Regions from separate parts of the Burkholderia sp. 22313 genome, predicted to be linked through region 2. Evidence: predicted binding sites of a transcription regulator. Region 2 holds the regulator's gene; each other region holds the start of a gene.
The links. The regulator FNR, encoded in region 2, switches genes on or off when oxygen is low (the NO sensors DNR and NnrR bind a similar motif). The targets are predictions, from matches to a motif close to TTGATNNNNATCAA.
Positions count from the first base shown of each region.

Region 1: clpB (ATP-dependent chaperone ClpB) is a predicted target of FNR. The motif match lies at 2,103-2,116, and genes of this name have one in related genera.
Region 3: ACTJKF_RS04520 (universal stress protein) is a predicted target of FNR. The motif match lies at 2,386-2,399, and genes of this name have one in related genera.

Region 1 is NZ_JBQEON010000006.1:64,309-68,915, forward strand. Features, by position in the region: gene clpB (ATP-dependent chaperone ClpB) at 1-2,030, opposite strand, end outside; gene ACTJKF_RS07260 (Rrf2 family transcriptional regulator) at 2,188-2,706, opposite strand; gene ACTJKF_RS07265 (group III truncated hemoglobin) at 2,982-3,542, shown strand; gene ACTJKF_RS07270 (molybdenum cofactor biosynthesis protein MoaE) at 3,606-4,082, opposite strand; gene moaD (molybdopterin converting factor subunit 1) at 4,192-4,449, opposite strand; gene ACTJKF_RS07280 (molybdopterin molybdotransferase MoeA) at 4,469-4,607, opposite strand, start outside.
Region 2 is NZ_JBQEON010000035.1:27,716-32,322, reverse strand. Features, by position in the region: gene ACTJKF_RS25025 (hypothetical protein) at 1-53, opposite strand, end outside; gene ACTJKF_RS25020 (DUF3005 domain-containing protein) at 333-743, shown strand; gene ACTJKF_RS25015 (universal stress protein) at 1,179-1,652, shown strand; gene fnr (fumarate/nitrate reduction transcriptional regulator Fnr) at 1,819-2,565, shown strand; gene ACTJKF_RS25005 (LysR family transcriptional regulator ArgP) at 2,618-3,511, opposite strand; gene ACTJKF_RS25000 (LysE/ArgO family amino acid transporter) at 3,617-4,237, shown strand; gene ACTJKF_RS24995 (hypothetical protein) at 4,247-4,453, opposite strand; gene ACTJKF_RS24990 (aldo/keto reductase) at 4,592-4,607, shown strand, end outside.
Region 3 is NZ_JBQEON010000003.1:252,094-256,700, reverse strand. Features, by position in the region: gene ACTJKF_RS04530 (DedA family protein/thiosulfate sulfurtransferase GlpE) at 1-730, opposite strand, end outside; gene ACTJKF_RS04525 (cupin domain-containing protein) at 921-1,427, opposite strand; gene ACTJKF_RS04520 (universal stress protein) at 1,799-2,269, opposite strand; gene ACTJKF_RS04515 (PAS domain S-box protein) at 2,593-4,607, shown strand, end outside.

The DNA.
Region 1 (4,607 bases), on a different contig from region 2:
TACGGCTTGCGGCGCACGGCTTCCGTCAGGTAGCCGCCTTCCTCGTAGCCGACATAGCCCGGCGGCGCGCCGATCAGCCGCGCGACGCTGTGCTTCTCCATGAACTCGCTCATGTCGATGCGGATCAGATGCTCTTCCGAATCGAACAGGAACGACGCCAGCGCCTTGCACAGCTCGGTCTTGCCGACCCCCGTCGGGCCGAGGAACAGGAACGAGCCGTACGGACGGTTCGGATCGGCGAGACCCGCGCGCGAACGACGGATCGCATCCGCGACCGCGCTGATCGCCTCGTGCTGGCCGACCACGCGCTCGTGCAGCTTTTCCTCGATGTGCAGCAGCTTCTCGCGTTCGCCCTGCATCATCCGCGACACGGGAATCCCGGTGGCGCGCGACACGACTTCCGCGATTTCTTCCGCACCGACCTGCGTGCGCAGCAGGCGCGGACGCGTCGGGTTGTGCTGCTCCTGCTCTTCAGCCTGCGTGACCTGCTTCAGTTGCGACTCGAGCTGCGGCAGCTTGCCGTACTGCAGCTCGGCGACCTTCTCCAGCTTGCCTTCGCGCTGCAGACGCGCGATGTCGGCGCGCACCTTCTCGATCTCTTCCTTGAGCTGCGCGCTGCCCTGCACCGCGGCCTTCTCGGCGGTCCAGATCTCTTCCAGGTCCGCATACTCGCGGCCGAGACGATCGATCTCTTCCTCGATCAGTTGCAGGCGCTTCTGCGACGCTTCGTCCTGCTCCTTCTTCACGGCTTCGCGCTCGATCTTCAGCTGGATCAGCCGGCGGTCGAGCTTGTCCATCTCTTCGGGCTTCGAATCGATTTCCATCTTGATCTTCGATGCGGCCTCGTCGATCAGGTCGATCGCCTTGTCCGGCAGGAACCGGTCGGTGATGTAGCGATGCGACAACTCGGCCGCGGAGACGATCGCCGGGTCGGTGATGTCGACGCCGTGGTGCAGTTCGTACTTCTCCTGCAGCCCGCGCAGGATCGCGATCGTCGCCTCGACGCTCGGCTCGTCGACGAGCACCTTCTGGAAGCGGCGCTCGAGCGCGGCATCCTTCTCGATGTACTTGCGGTATTCGTCGAGCGTGGTCGCGCCGATGCAGTGCAGCTCGCCGCGCGACAGCGCCGGCTTCAGCATGTTGCCCGCGTCCATCGCGCCTTCGGCCTTGCCGGCACCGACCATCGTGTGGATTTCGTCGATGAAGACGATCGTCTGGCCTTCGTCCTTCGCGATGTCGTTGAGCACCGCCTTCAGGCGCTCCTCGAACTCGCCGCGATACTTCGCGCCGGCGAGCAGCGCGGCCATGTCGAGCGACAGCACGCGCTTGCCCTTCAGCGTCTCGGGCACTTCGCCGTTGACGATCCGCTGCGCGAGCCCTTCGACGATCGCCGTCTTGCCGACGCCCGGCTCGCCGATCAGCACCGGGTTGTTCTTGGTGCGGCGCTGCAGGATCTGGATCGAGCGGCGGATTTCGTCGTCGCGGCCGATCACCGGGTCGAGCTTGCCCGCGCGGGCGCGCTCGGTCAGGTCGACCGTGTATTTCTTCAGCGCCTCGCGCTGGCTTTCGGCGTCCTGGCTGTGCACCTGCGAGCCACCGCGCACCGCGGCGATCGCGGCTTCGAGCGCCTTGCGCGTGAGGCCGTGCTGGCGCGCGAGCTTGCCGGCGTCGCCCTTGTCGTCGGACACGGCGAGCAGGAACATCTCGCTCGCGATGAACGTGTCGTTGAGCTTCTGCGCTTCCTTGTCGGCCTGGTTCAGCAGCCCGGCCAGTTCACGGCCGATCTGGATGTCGCCGCCCGTGCCCGTCACTTGCGGCAGGCGCGAGATGGCCTCGTTCAGCGCGCCTTGCAGCGCCTGCACGTGAACGCCGGCACGCGACATCAGCGAGCGAGCGGAGCCGTCGTGCTGCGCGACCAGCGCCGCCAGCACGTGAACGGGTTCGATGTATTGATTGTCGCGGCCTGCCGCAAGGCTTTGCGCGTCCGCGAGTGCTTCCTGGAACTTGGTGGTGAGCTTGTCGATTCTCATTTTGTCGAGACCTCCAATTTTCGATTAACACCAAGATGAGGATGCTTATGCGGGTTTCAAGCGAAATTCGGGTTGATTCAGCGCAAAAATCGGGATGCGTCGAGACAGCGGCCCGCGGGCGCGCTGCAGCCGGATGACGGCGTGCGGCACCGGCGTGTCAGCCGGCCTTCGACGGCGCTTCGGCGGACGCCGCTGCTTCATCCCCGGCTGGCTCGGCACGCACGAGCGCGATCGGGCGAAGGCCCAGCAGCGTGGCGAGCGGCGACGCGGGCGCGGCCAGTTCGCCGATCGTATGACGGTCGAGTTCGGCGAAGAACGCGTCGCGCGCGGCCGCCAGCACGCCCTTCAGGCGACACTGCGGCTCGATCACGCAGCCGCGCGGCTCGCCGCCGTCGGCCGCAAAGCAGCCGACCAGCGCGAAGTCGCTCTCGGTCGCGCGCACCACCTGGCCGACCGTCAGCTTCAGCGAGTCGGGAAACAGCCGCAGCCCGCCGTTGCGGCCGCGAACGGTGTCGACCCAGCCGAGCTCGCCGAGCTGCTGGACGACCTTCATCAGATGGTTCTTCGAGATGCCGTAGGCGTCCGAGATCTCCTGGATCGTCGCGAGCCCCTCGCCGCGCACGGCGAGATACAGCATGACGCGCAGCGAGTAGTCGGTGTAGTCGGTGAGTCTCATGAGCGAATACGGAAAATTATCGATCGTGCCCCGATGATGCTGACCGGGTCGATCGGAGCGCGCGCCGGGCCGGCTGGCGGGGATGCCTGGCGGCACCGGGTTGCCGGCACGGCCTGCACGCAATAAGATGCATGGCATCCACACATTTCTCAGGCATCGGTGGACGCTATTTTGCGTCAAAATTCTGTCGGCGTCCTGCGCACTGCCCGCGCAACCGGTCTGCCGATGTGCGGCCAACGTCCCGCCCACGCCTCGATTTTCCGGCCCTTTTTGCCATGACCGCCCTGCCCGCCTCGCCCGATACCGCCCCGGCCCGCCCACGCGACGACGAACCGACCGAGGACAACATTCGCGACCTCGTGTATGCGTTCTACGACCGCGTACGCGCCGATCCGCTGCTCGGGCCCGTGTTCGATGCGAAGCTCGAAGGCCGCTGGGACGACCATCTGCCGAAGATGGTCAGCTTCTGGTCGAGCCTCGTGCTCGGCACCAAGGGCTATCGCGGCAACGTGCAGCAGGCACACCAGCCGCTCGAAGGCGTCGAGCCCGCGCATTTCAGCCGCTGGCTGGCGCTGTTCCTGAAGACCGTCGAGGGGCGCTACACACCGCCTGCGGCCATCCGCTTCATGGAGCCCGCGCTGCGGATCGCGCAGAGCCTGCAGCTGAGCCGCTTCGGCTGGGATTATCAGATTCCGCCGGAGCAGCAGGCGCTGCTCGATGCGGTTGCGCCACGCCGCCGCGACACGGGCGACGATCCGCACGCGCTGCCGTCCCGCGCCCGCGGCGAGCCGTTTCCGACGAAGATCATCGGGCGCAGCACCGATCCGGACGCCTGACAGGCCGACGCTCGCGACAATCGAACGCGTGCGGCACATCGCCGCATGCGTCGCACGCCGCGCTCAACGCGGCGTATTGCCCGATTCGACGCCCCAGCGCGCGAGCGCCGCATCGTCGGTGCTGCGGGCATCGACCCAGCGCTCGCCGTCCGGTGTCGTTTCCTTCTTCCAGAACGGCGCCTCGGTCTTCAGATAGTCCATCACGAACTCGCACGACGCGAACGCATCGCCGCGATGCGACGCGACCGTCGCGACCATCACGATCTGGTCGAGCGGCTGCAGCCGGCCGACACGATGCACGATCGCGACGTCGATCCCCGGCCAGCGCCGGCCAGCCTCCGCGGCGATCTTCTCAAGCGCCTTCTCGGTCATCCCCGGATAGTGCTCGAGCTCCATCGCGGCGACCGCATCGCCTTCGTTCAGGTCGCGCACCGTGCCGACGAAACATGCGACCGCGCCGATCTTCGGGTTGCGTGCGCGCAATGCCGCGACTTCGGTGTTCAGGTCGAAATCGCCGGTCTGGACTCGTACTGTTGCCATTGTCTGCCCCTGTCGACCGGAGTTAGCGCTTTAGCGCTTACTCCGGTCCCATGCTTCGCGGTCGACCCAGACTTAGCGCTTTAGCGCTTACTCCGGTCCCATGCAAAGCTCAGCCGCCCGTCACCGGCGGAAAAAACGCGACCTCGCAGCCATCGGTGAGCCGCGTGTCGGCGCCGGTCATCTCGTGATTGCACGCCATGCGCAACGCGCGCCCTTCGGCGAGCGTCTCGGCCCACGCGCCGCCGCGCAGGCGCAGCCACGCGCGCACGTCGCCGACGGTCGTCACGCCGTCCGGCACGTCGGCCCGTTCGTCGGACACGCCCAGCGCCTCGCGCACGCTTGCAAAGAATTTCAGTTGAATCTTCATAGATCGGGAAGCCGTCGCGTTACGACAGCAGTTCGGAAAACGGAATGAAACGCACGGTCTCGCCCGCGCTGATCGCGTGTTGCGGCGGATTGTCGATCAGGCCGTCGCCCCAGACCGTCGACGTCAGCACCGCCGAACTCTGGTTCGGGAACAGGTCG
Region 2 (4,607 bases):
GGCGCGCAATTCAACAGATAGCCGCGGTGCGTGAACGCAGTATTCGCTTGCATGAATCCGCCACCTCTAGTCCCTTGTTTGTTGTTCACTACCCGTCTTTAAGGGTGCTACGTGGCCCCCGGTGCGGGCAGAGGCGGCGAGACTGCATCCCCTGTCGCCGCTTCGCAGGAAAAGAATCATACTCTGTAGAAAACGGGTGTTCTAGCTGAAATAAATCAGGACAAATCAGCGCGCGCCATGCGAGCCCGGCGATCGCCCGCGCGCCGTTTTCCCGTCGTGCCCGGAACGGGATTTGCTTCGATCCGGAGCGCCTCGCCGCCAGGAGAGCCGTGATGGAAACGTCCGCTCAAGCACACATCGCGCATCCGCGCAGCGTCGAACTCGACAACGACGACACGCTCGACAGCACCGTCGACACCGACGGCAAGCATCGCGAGGCGGCACGTCTCGCGAGCGGCCGCGCCTTCTCGCCCGACCAGATCACGCGCAGCAACGCATCGCTCGTCAACGCGATGCCGGAAGCCGGCGACGGCTTCGCCGGGTTCGACAGCCGGCCGGGCGGCAACCATCCGGCCTTCGCGCTGCGGGCTGGCTACGCGGTGATCGAGAAGGGCTTCGCCGCGCCGTCGCAGGCCGCCGACGCCGCGTTCGGCCCCGTTCATCGCATGTACGGCAGCACGTACTGGCCCGGTCACGGACGCCGGCCGGAACGGGTGATCGAACTGACGGCGGTGCCGAGGTAGCGTGCGCGCCGTTTGAATCGATCGTTCGATTGGCGAATCGAAGCGCGACCGGCGATCGACGGTGGCGGATCGAGGTGCCGGCCTTTCGCGGCTTGCCGTCACACGATGCCCGCGCAACCGTATTCAGTGACGATGGCGTGTCCGCACGGCGCTCACGTGCTGTCTTCGCGCGAGCAGGCGTCGCGATTCATCGTCCGCGCGGCGGCTGCGGTCACGATGCGCTTCGCGCTTCGCCGCGCGCATCACGCAGTGCAGCATGCGGCGCGCGCATGGGCCGCCATCGCGGTACGCCGGCCCCGCCGCCGCGGCGCGACGATCGCGATGACCGCGACGTCGCTGCAAAGTCCCGGCCGTTGGTTTACCCTGCCTCGCAGCAACGCACGGCCCGTTCGGCCATTGCGCCGACTTCCGCTCAACCCGCCACTCGGAGACACTATGTACAAGCGCATTCTGGTTGCCATCGACGGCAGCGACACGTCCCGCCACGCGTTCGATGCCGCACTCGCGCTCGCGAAGCAGCACGGTGCCGAACTGCAACCGTTCTACGTCGTCGAGAACGCCGCGATCTATTACAACGTGCCGGGCTACGATCCGTCCGTGCTGCGCGACCAGCTCATCGCGCAGGGCACCGCGCTCGCGGCGGATTTCACGAAGCGGATGCAGGCTGCCGGCGTGAAGGGCGAAACGCAGATGAACGAGGCGTCGTCGCTCAACGACGTATCGACGCTGATCCTCGACGGCGCGAAGGCGTTCGGCGCCGATCTGCTGGTGCTCGGCACGCACGGCCGTCGCGGGTTCCGCCGCCTCGTGCTCGGCAGCATCGCCGAACAGTGCGTGCGGCATGCGACGCTGCCGGTGCTGCTGATCCCGGCCGCCGCGCACACGGACGAAGACGAGCAGGAAGGCTGAGCGGGCCGGCGCGCGCGTTGCAGCCGCGCAGGCAAACTGCGCGCATGCACGCCTGCCGCTGCGACGCCACGCGGCATGCGCGCACGGTCGCGACGTTTTGTCACCCGACAGCCGCAACTTGCGGTGGGACAATGATTTCGTCGATTCAACGCCGGAGTAAACGATCATGCTGACGCCCGTCGCCACACGTCCCGCCGCCCAGCCCCATGCAGGCAGCTGGGCCTCCCGCCAGGCCCCGCACTGCTCGTCGTGCGCCATGCGGCACCTGTGCATGCCGCAGGGCCTCGCGCCCGAAGCACTCAGCCGCCTCGAATCGGTCATCTGCGCGGCGCGCCCGGTCAAGCGCGGCGAAGCGCTGTTCCGCGAAGGCGACATGTTCGACAACCTGTACGCGGTGCGCTCGGGTTCGCTGAAAACCGTCGCCACGCGCCACGACGGCCGCGAGCAGGTCACGGGCCTCCACCTCGCGGGCGAAGCGCTCGGCCTCGACGGCATCTGCGACGACACGCACCCGCGCACCGCGGTCGCGCTGGAAGACAGCTCCGTCTGCGTGATTCCGTACAGCGCGCTCAAGTCGCTGTGTTCGGAGGCCGGCACGATGCAGCTGCGCATGCACAAGCTGATGAGCGAGCAGATCGTGCGCGAAACGTCGCAAACCATGCTGCTCGGTTCGCTGAACGCGGAAGAACGGGTCGCCGCATTCCTGCTCGACGTGTCGTCGCGTTACCTGAAGCGCGGCTACTCGCCGTCGGAATTCAACCTGCGGATGACGCGCGAAGACATCGGCAGCTATCTCGGCATGACGCTCGAAACGGTCAGCCGCACGTTGTCGAAGTTCCAGAAGCGCGGCCTGATCGAAATGCAGGGCCGCCTCGTGCAGATCGTCGACTTCGACGGCCTGCACCACGTCTGACCCCGCGCGCCGCCACCCGCCACGCCCGCCTCTACGGCGCCTTCCGCCCCGATCAGTCGAGGAACAGCGCCGCGCGCGCCTTGAGCGCCACGCTGAAATCGTCGAGCCAGCCGATCGACAGGCGCCAGCTCTGCCAGTAAAGCTCGATGTCGACGGTCCGCCCGCGCGACATGTCGACGAGCTCGCCCGCCGCCAGTTGGCGATCGACCATCCGGTCCGGGCACATCCCCCATCCCAGCCCCGTTTCGCATGCGCGCAGATAGCCCGCGACGTGCGGGATCCAGTGTTGCGGCGGATCGAGATCCGCGCGCGTCACGCGCCGGATGAAACGCGCCTGCAAACCGTCCTTCGGGTTGAACATGACGCACGGCGCGCGGCGCAGCGCATCGCGCGTGATGCCCGCGCTGAAATAGCGCGCGTAAAACGCCGGCGAACACACCGCGCGATAGCGGATGCGCCCGAGCCGCGTCGACCGGCATCCCTGGATCGGCTCGGCCTGCGCGGTCACCGCGCCCTGCACGCTGCCGTCGCGAATGCGCGCGGCCGTGTAGTCCTGGTCGTCGATCACGAGGTCGAGCAGGGTCTCGCGCTCGGTGCAGAACGGCCCGACCGCGTCGATGAACCAGGTCGCGACGCTGTCATCGTTGACGGCCACGCGCAACGTCGGCCACGCACTCGCGATCTGGCCCGGCAATGCGGGCATCCGGCCGCCCAGCTCGGCCTCGAGCAGCTGCACGCGCTCCGTATGGCGGCACAGCAGCGCGCCCGACGTCGTCGCGACGCACGGCTGGCCGCGCTTGACGAGCACACTGCCGACGCGCTCCTCCAGCAGCTTCACGCGTTGCGATACCGCCGACGGCGTGACGTTCAGCTCCTTGGCCGCCCGTTCGAACGAGCCGTGCCGGATCACGGCTGCGAGGGCGTCGAGCAACGCGTAGTCGAGCATTAGATTTCCTTAATCCGCATTAGGTGAATTAGCTTCTCTTATGTCATGGCTGCCCGCAGACTAGCGCTAACCGATTCACCCGTCTACTGCTTCTCGTCTCCCATCATGAACTGGATCGCTTTTTCCCACGGCGCCGCCCTGTGCGGATCGCTCATCGTCACCATCGGCGCGCAGAACGCGTTCGTGCTCCGGCAAGGCATCATGCGCGCGCATGTCGGCAAGATCGTGCTGCTGTGCGCGCTGTCCGACATGATCCTGATCGGCGCCGGCGTCGGCGGCGCATCGGTACTCGTCGAGCGCTATCCGACCTTCGTCCACGTGGTGCTGTACGTCGGCCTCGCGTATCTCGCATGGTTCGGCATCAATGCGCTGCGCCGCGCGTTCAAGCCGGGGCACGACACGCTCGACGTGCGTGGCGACACGGTCGCACCGCCGCCGCAAAGTGCGGCCGCGATCGTGCTGATGACGCTCGCGTTCACGTGGCTCAACCCGCACGTGTATCTCGATACGTTCCTGCTGATCGGCACGGCCGGCGCACGCGAGCCGGAAGGCACACGCGTCGCGTTCGCGATCGGCGCGATGTCGGTCAGCGTCGTGTGGTTCCTCGGGCTCGGATACGGTGCGCGACTGCTCGCGCCGTGGTTCCGCAAGGCCGTTGCGTGGCGCGTGCTGGATGGCGCGATCGGCAGCATGGTGCTGTTTCTGGCGGCCGTGCAGTTGCGATAACGCGTTGCGTCACCGATCGATCACGGGCGGCAGCATGCCGCCCGTTTTTCGTTCCGGCGCCGGAATCGCCGGCGCTTCCATTCGCGTCCCCTCGCGCACCGGCATCGCAAAATTCGGCTCCGCATCCAATCCGACAGCACGAATCATTCGATAACGGACGATGCATCCGCTATCCGCCGCCATTTCGCCGCATTCGCGGCTGTGTGCCCGCTGCACGATTCCAGCCGATGGGCGAGAATGTTTCAGCGTCCCGCGACAACGGCGCACGTGCTTCGCCCGTCCGCCGTCCCGTCGCATTCATTCCGGCCCATCCTGTCGTTCGATCCCTTCATCTCGCAGATATCGGAGAGCAACATGACACTACGCACCC
Region 3 (4,607 bases), on a different contig from region 2:
CCGCACCGGCAATCCGGAACGGCTCGCGTTCGCGAATCGCGCGCGGGCGTGCGTCGAAGATCAGCGGCGGCTCGTTCGACGTCATCATTTCGACGAGTTGCGGCGGAGAAATGCGCACCTGCGCCAGATAGCGGCGGAACTGCACGCGACGCACCCAGCGGTACAGCACGAACGTGATGAAGATCGCGAGGAATGCGTCGAGGATCGTGCCACCGCTCGCGCGCACCCACAGCACGAACTGGACGATCTGGTCGTGCACGGCCGCGCCGCCGATGAGCCAGACTGCGGCCCACAACGACGCGCCGGCCAGATCCCAGAACAGGAACACGCCGACGCCGATCGCGGTCGTGCCGAGCAGCGGTGCCGACACGAGGCCGAGGCCCGGCAGGAACTTGGAGAGCACGAGCAGCGGCGCGCCGAATCTTTCGAACACGTTACGCGCGAAGCGCAGCGTCGTGTCGAGCGACAGCGAGAAACGCACAAGCCCGTTCAGCAGGCGCCGGCCGCGCGTGCGGCCCATGAAGAACCACAGCGAATCGGCGAGCATCGTCGCGCCGATCGCCGCCGCGAACATGCTCGCCCACGACGCCTGCCCCATCGCCGCCATCGTACCGCCGAGAATCAGCATCGGGACGGCCGGCACCGGCACGCCGAGCTGCGTGATCAGCACGCTCGCGAACACGGCCCACGGGCCGAGCGACGAAGGAATCGCAATGGGAAAGTGCCACACGGCGGCGCTCCTGGAAGACATGCGGACCGTGCGACGGGGGCGGCCGTCGATACGGCTGGCAGCGACCGTCGCGGCACGTCCGCGGCCGATCCTGCACCACCGTGCATTCTAAACGGGTTTGCGCGACGCCGCGCGGAACAGCCGCTGTCGACGGGTGCGTCGGCGGCCGGCCTGGCCGCCGCCGGCACACTCAGTCGCCGACGCTCGGCGCGAGCCGTGCGACGTATTCCGCGTACGCGGGGAACGCGGCGGCGAGCGTGGTCGCGTCCGCGAGTTCGAACTCCGAGAACTCGAAACCCGGCGCGACCGTGCAGCCGACGAGCGCGACATCCTCCGGCGCGGCGCAGCGTGCGCCGAACCAGCGCCCGGCCGGCACGACCGCCTGGAACACGGTGCCCGGATGCGTGAGCGGATTGCCGAGCCGGTGGATCGTGAGGCCGTCGTGCTCGTCGAGCACCCACACTTCGAGCGGATCGCCCGCGTAGAAATGCCAGACCTCGTCGGAACGGATCCGGTGCCAGGACGAATACGCGCCGTCGCACAACAGGTAGTAGATCGCCGTCGACGCCGCGCGTGGCGCACCGTCGGCCGGCCGCACGACCGAATCGGCCGCGCGGTAGGTTTCCCGGAAATAGCCGCCCTCGGGATGCGGCTGCAGGTTGAACTGGTGAATCAGGTCGGCGGCGGAGATCGGCATGGCGGATGACGTCGGTAAAGTAGGAAACCGGACACGCGACGCACGGCCAGGGCCGATCGAGGAGGCGATCGGCCGCCGTCGCGTGCCGCTGCGTCGATCGCCGCGGCCATGCACGCGGCGACCGGATCGCGCGCGGAACGCGGCGCGCGACGATGAAGCGAACACCGGCCGATGCTGCCAGAAGTGCGGGCCACGATGCAACCGGCGCGGCCCGACAGCGCACTCGCCGCTCGGCGTGCGGAGCGTCCATCCCCGTGCGTGCCGGATACATGACGGCATACGACCGCACACGATGTCACGCCGGCATCCGCCGGCTCCGCGCGGCAACCCGCGCCCGCCACCACGCGCGCATCCGTGCCGCCCGGCACCCGTCACGCGCTTGCCGCGGCTGCCGGTTCGTCGTGCCGCACCAGCAGCACGGGCCGGTCGGCCGCGCGCAGCAGCGATTCCGCCACACTGCCGAGCAGCAGCCGGCGCAGCCCGTGCCGCCCGCTCGTCCCCATCACGATCAGGTCGGCACCGGCCTCGGCGGCCGTGCGCATCAGCACCGCGGCGATGTCTTCGCCGTACGCGTCGAGCGCGCGCACGGTGCCCGGCACATGCTGCTGCGCGAGCACCGCCTTCGCCTCGTCGAGCACGGGCGTCACCGCATCGACGGCGGCCGCGTCGTCGTCGCGTTGGGCCGCGAAGCCCGCATCGACGTCGACGAGCTGCGGCCGATGCTCGACGACATACGCGCACGTCACCTCGCCGCCGGATACCGCCGCGATCCGGATCGCCTCGTTCAGCGCGAGACGCGCGCTCGGGCTGCCGTCGAGCCCGACGAAAATCCGCTTGTACATGGTCCTCCCTCCGACCGGGCACGCGTCGCGCATCGCGCAACGGCGGCCCGTCACTGCGAACCGGCCCGATGCCGGCTCGCCTGCCGAACAGTCTGCCCCACGTGCCGACGCGCCGGTTGATGCGCGTCAATCGCGGCCGGGACGCCCGCTGCACCGCCCGGCTATCGCATTTTTAGCTGACCCTATTACAAAAAACGCCTAAAGCGCGCACAATTTCGTCCTTAAAGCAGACGTGACGTCGCACGCGGCCGGTGCGAGTTTTTCCCGGTTTTGCCGCGCTGCCCGAGTGCCGCGGGCGGCCCCGACACCAGAATGGCCATCGAATGACCGCAAGTGGAACCCTGCCGCGTGACGCCCGAGGGCCCACGCGCTTCCAGACCATGTTACGCCAGCCGCTCGCGGCCGGCGTCGTTGCGCTGTTCGCCGGCGCGGCGCTGTCGCTCGGCGTCGCGCTGCTGGTGCGCGAGCAGTGGCAAGGCGCCGTCCATACGCGCTTCGAACGCCGCACGGCGCACGTGACCGCGATGCTGCGCCACGAACTGCAGTCCGGCGTCGCCGTGCTCGAAAGCGCGCGCGGCGCGTACGATCTCGCGCCGCAGATGACGCCCGACCAATGGCGCCGGTATGCCGACACGCTCGATCTCGACAGCGGATATTCGCCGGTCCGGCAGATCGGCTATGCGCCGTTGTCGCCGGCCGCGCGCAGCGCCCTCGCGGGCAAGGCGCCGATGCCGGCCGGCCCGTTGGCCGTTGCCACGCACAGCGCCCCCATGTCGAGCTCGGTCATCGTCCGCTTCGGCGCGTCGGACGCCGCACCGCTCGCGCGTGCGCTGCGCACCGGCGATGTCGCGCTCGGCATCCACCCGGCCGACGGCGATACGTCCCGCGACACGCGCACCCTCACGCTGTTCCTGCCCGCGACGGCCTCGCCGCGCGCGGCCGTCGCGCCATCCGGCCCGCACGAGCCCCGCGCCGATGGCGTGCTGTTCGCCGAAGTGAGTCCGACTCACCTGGTCGAGCGCGCGCTCGACGCGGAACGCGGGCTCGATCTGCGGATGAGCGCCGGTGACGATCCGCACCCTTTCGCGAGCGCCGAGACGACGACTGACGAAGCCTCGATGTCGCCCGACCTGATGCGGCGCACCGAGCAGCTGAATTTCGGCGGCACGGTGCTGACGCTCGCCTATTCCGCGGACGGCCGGCCGAGCGCGACCGGCGCACAGCGCGCGGCCGGCACGGTGCTCGCCGCCGGGCTGATCGCGTCGTTCGGGTTCGCGGCGCTCATCCATGCGCTGCTGCGCGGCCGCGCCGGCGGTGCCGACCCCGGCGCCAGCAGCCGCGGCATCCTCAACGAGGCGCGGATGATGGGCATCATCCGCTCGTCGATGGAAGCGATCATCACGATCGACGAAAAGCAGACGGTCGTGATCTTCAACCCGATGGCCGAACAGGTGTTCGGCGTGTCGGCGATGGAGGCGATCGGCGCGCCGCTGTCGCGTTTCATCCCCGAGCGGTTTCGCGCCGCCCATACGAAGCACGTCGACCAGTTCGGCGTGACGGGGGTATCCGAGCGCCAGATGGGCCGCCAGCGCGTGCTGTTCGGGCTGCGCGGCAACGGCGAGGAGTTCCCGATCGAGGCATCGATCTCGCAGATCCGCGATGCGTCGGGCAAGCTCTATACGGTGATGCTGCGCGACATCACCGAGCGGCAGCGCGCCGAGCATGCGCTGACGCAGTCGCGCGAGGAGCTGCGCGAACTGTCGGCGAACCTGCAGAACGTGCGCGAAGAAGAAAAGACCCGCATCGCGCGCGAACTGCACGACGATCTCGGCCAGCAGCTCACCGCGCTGAAGATGGACCTGTCGGTGGTCGAGCAGCAGTTGCGCGCGCCCGGCCATGCGCGCCCCGACGACGACGTGCTGTCGCACCTGCAGGGCATGCGCCGCCTGATCGATGCGACCGTCGCGTCGGTGCGGCGCATCGCAGCCGACCTGCGCCCGGTGATGCTCGACGATCTCGGCCTCGTGCCCGCGATCGAGTGGCTCGCGAACGACTTCACGAACCGCTACGGCATCGACGTCGAACGCCACATCGAAACGGGCGGCCTCACGTTCACCAGCGCGGGGGCGACCACGCTGTTCCGGATCGTCCAGGAAGCGCTGACGAACGTCGCGCGCCACGCGGATGCGACGCGCGTCGCGCTGCGGCTCGACATCGAGGAAGGCTGCTGCGTGTTGCGCGTCGCGGACAACGGCCGCGGTGCGGCGCCGGGCGGCCCCGCCCACGAAGACAAATCGTTCGGCCTGATCGGCATTCGCGAACGCGCACACATGCTCGG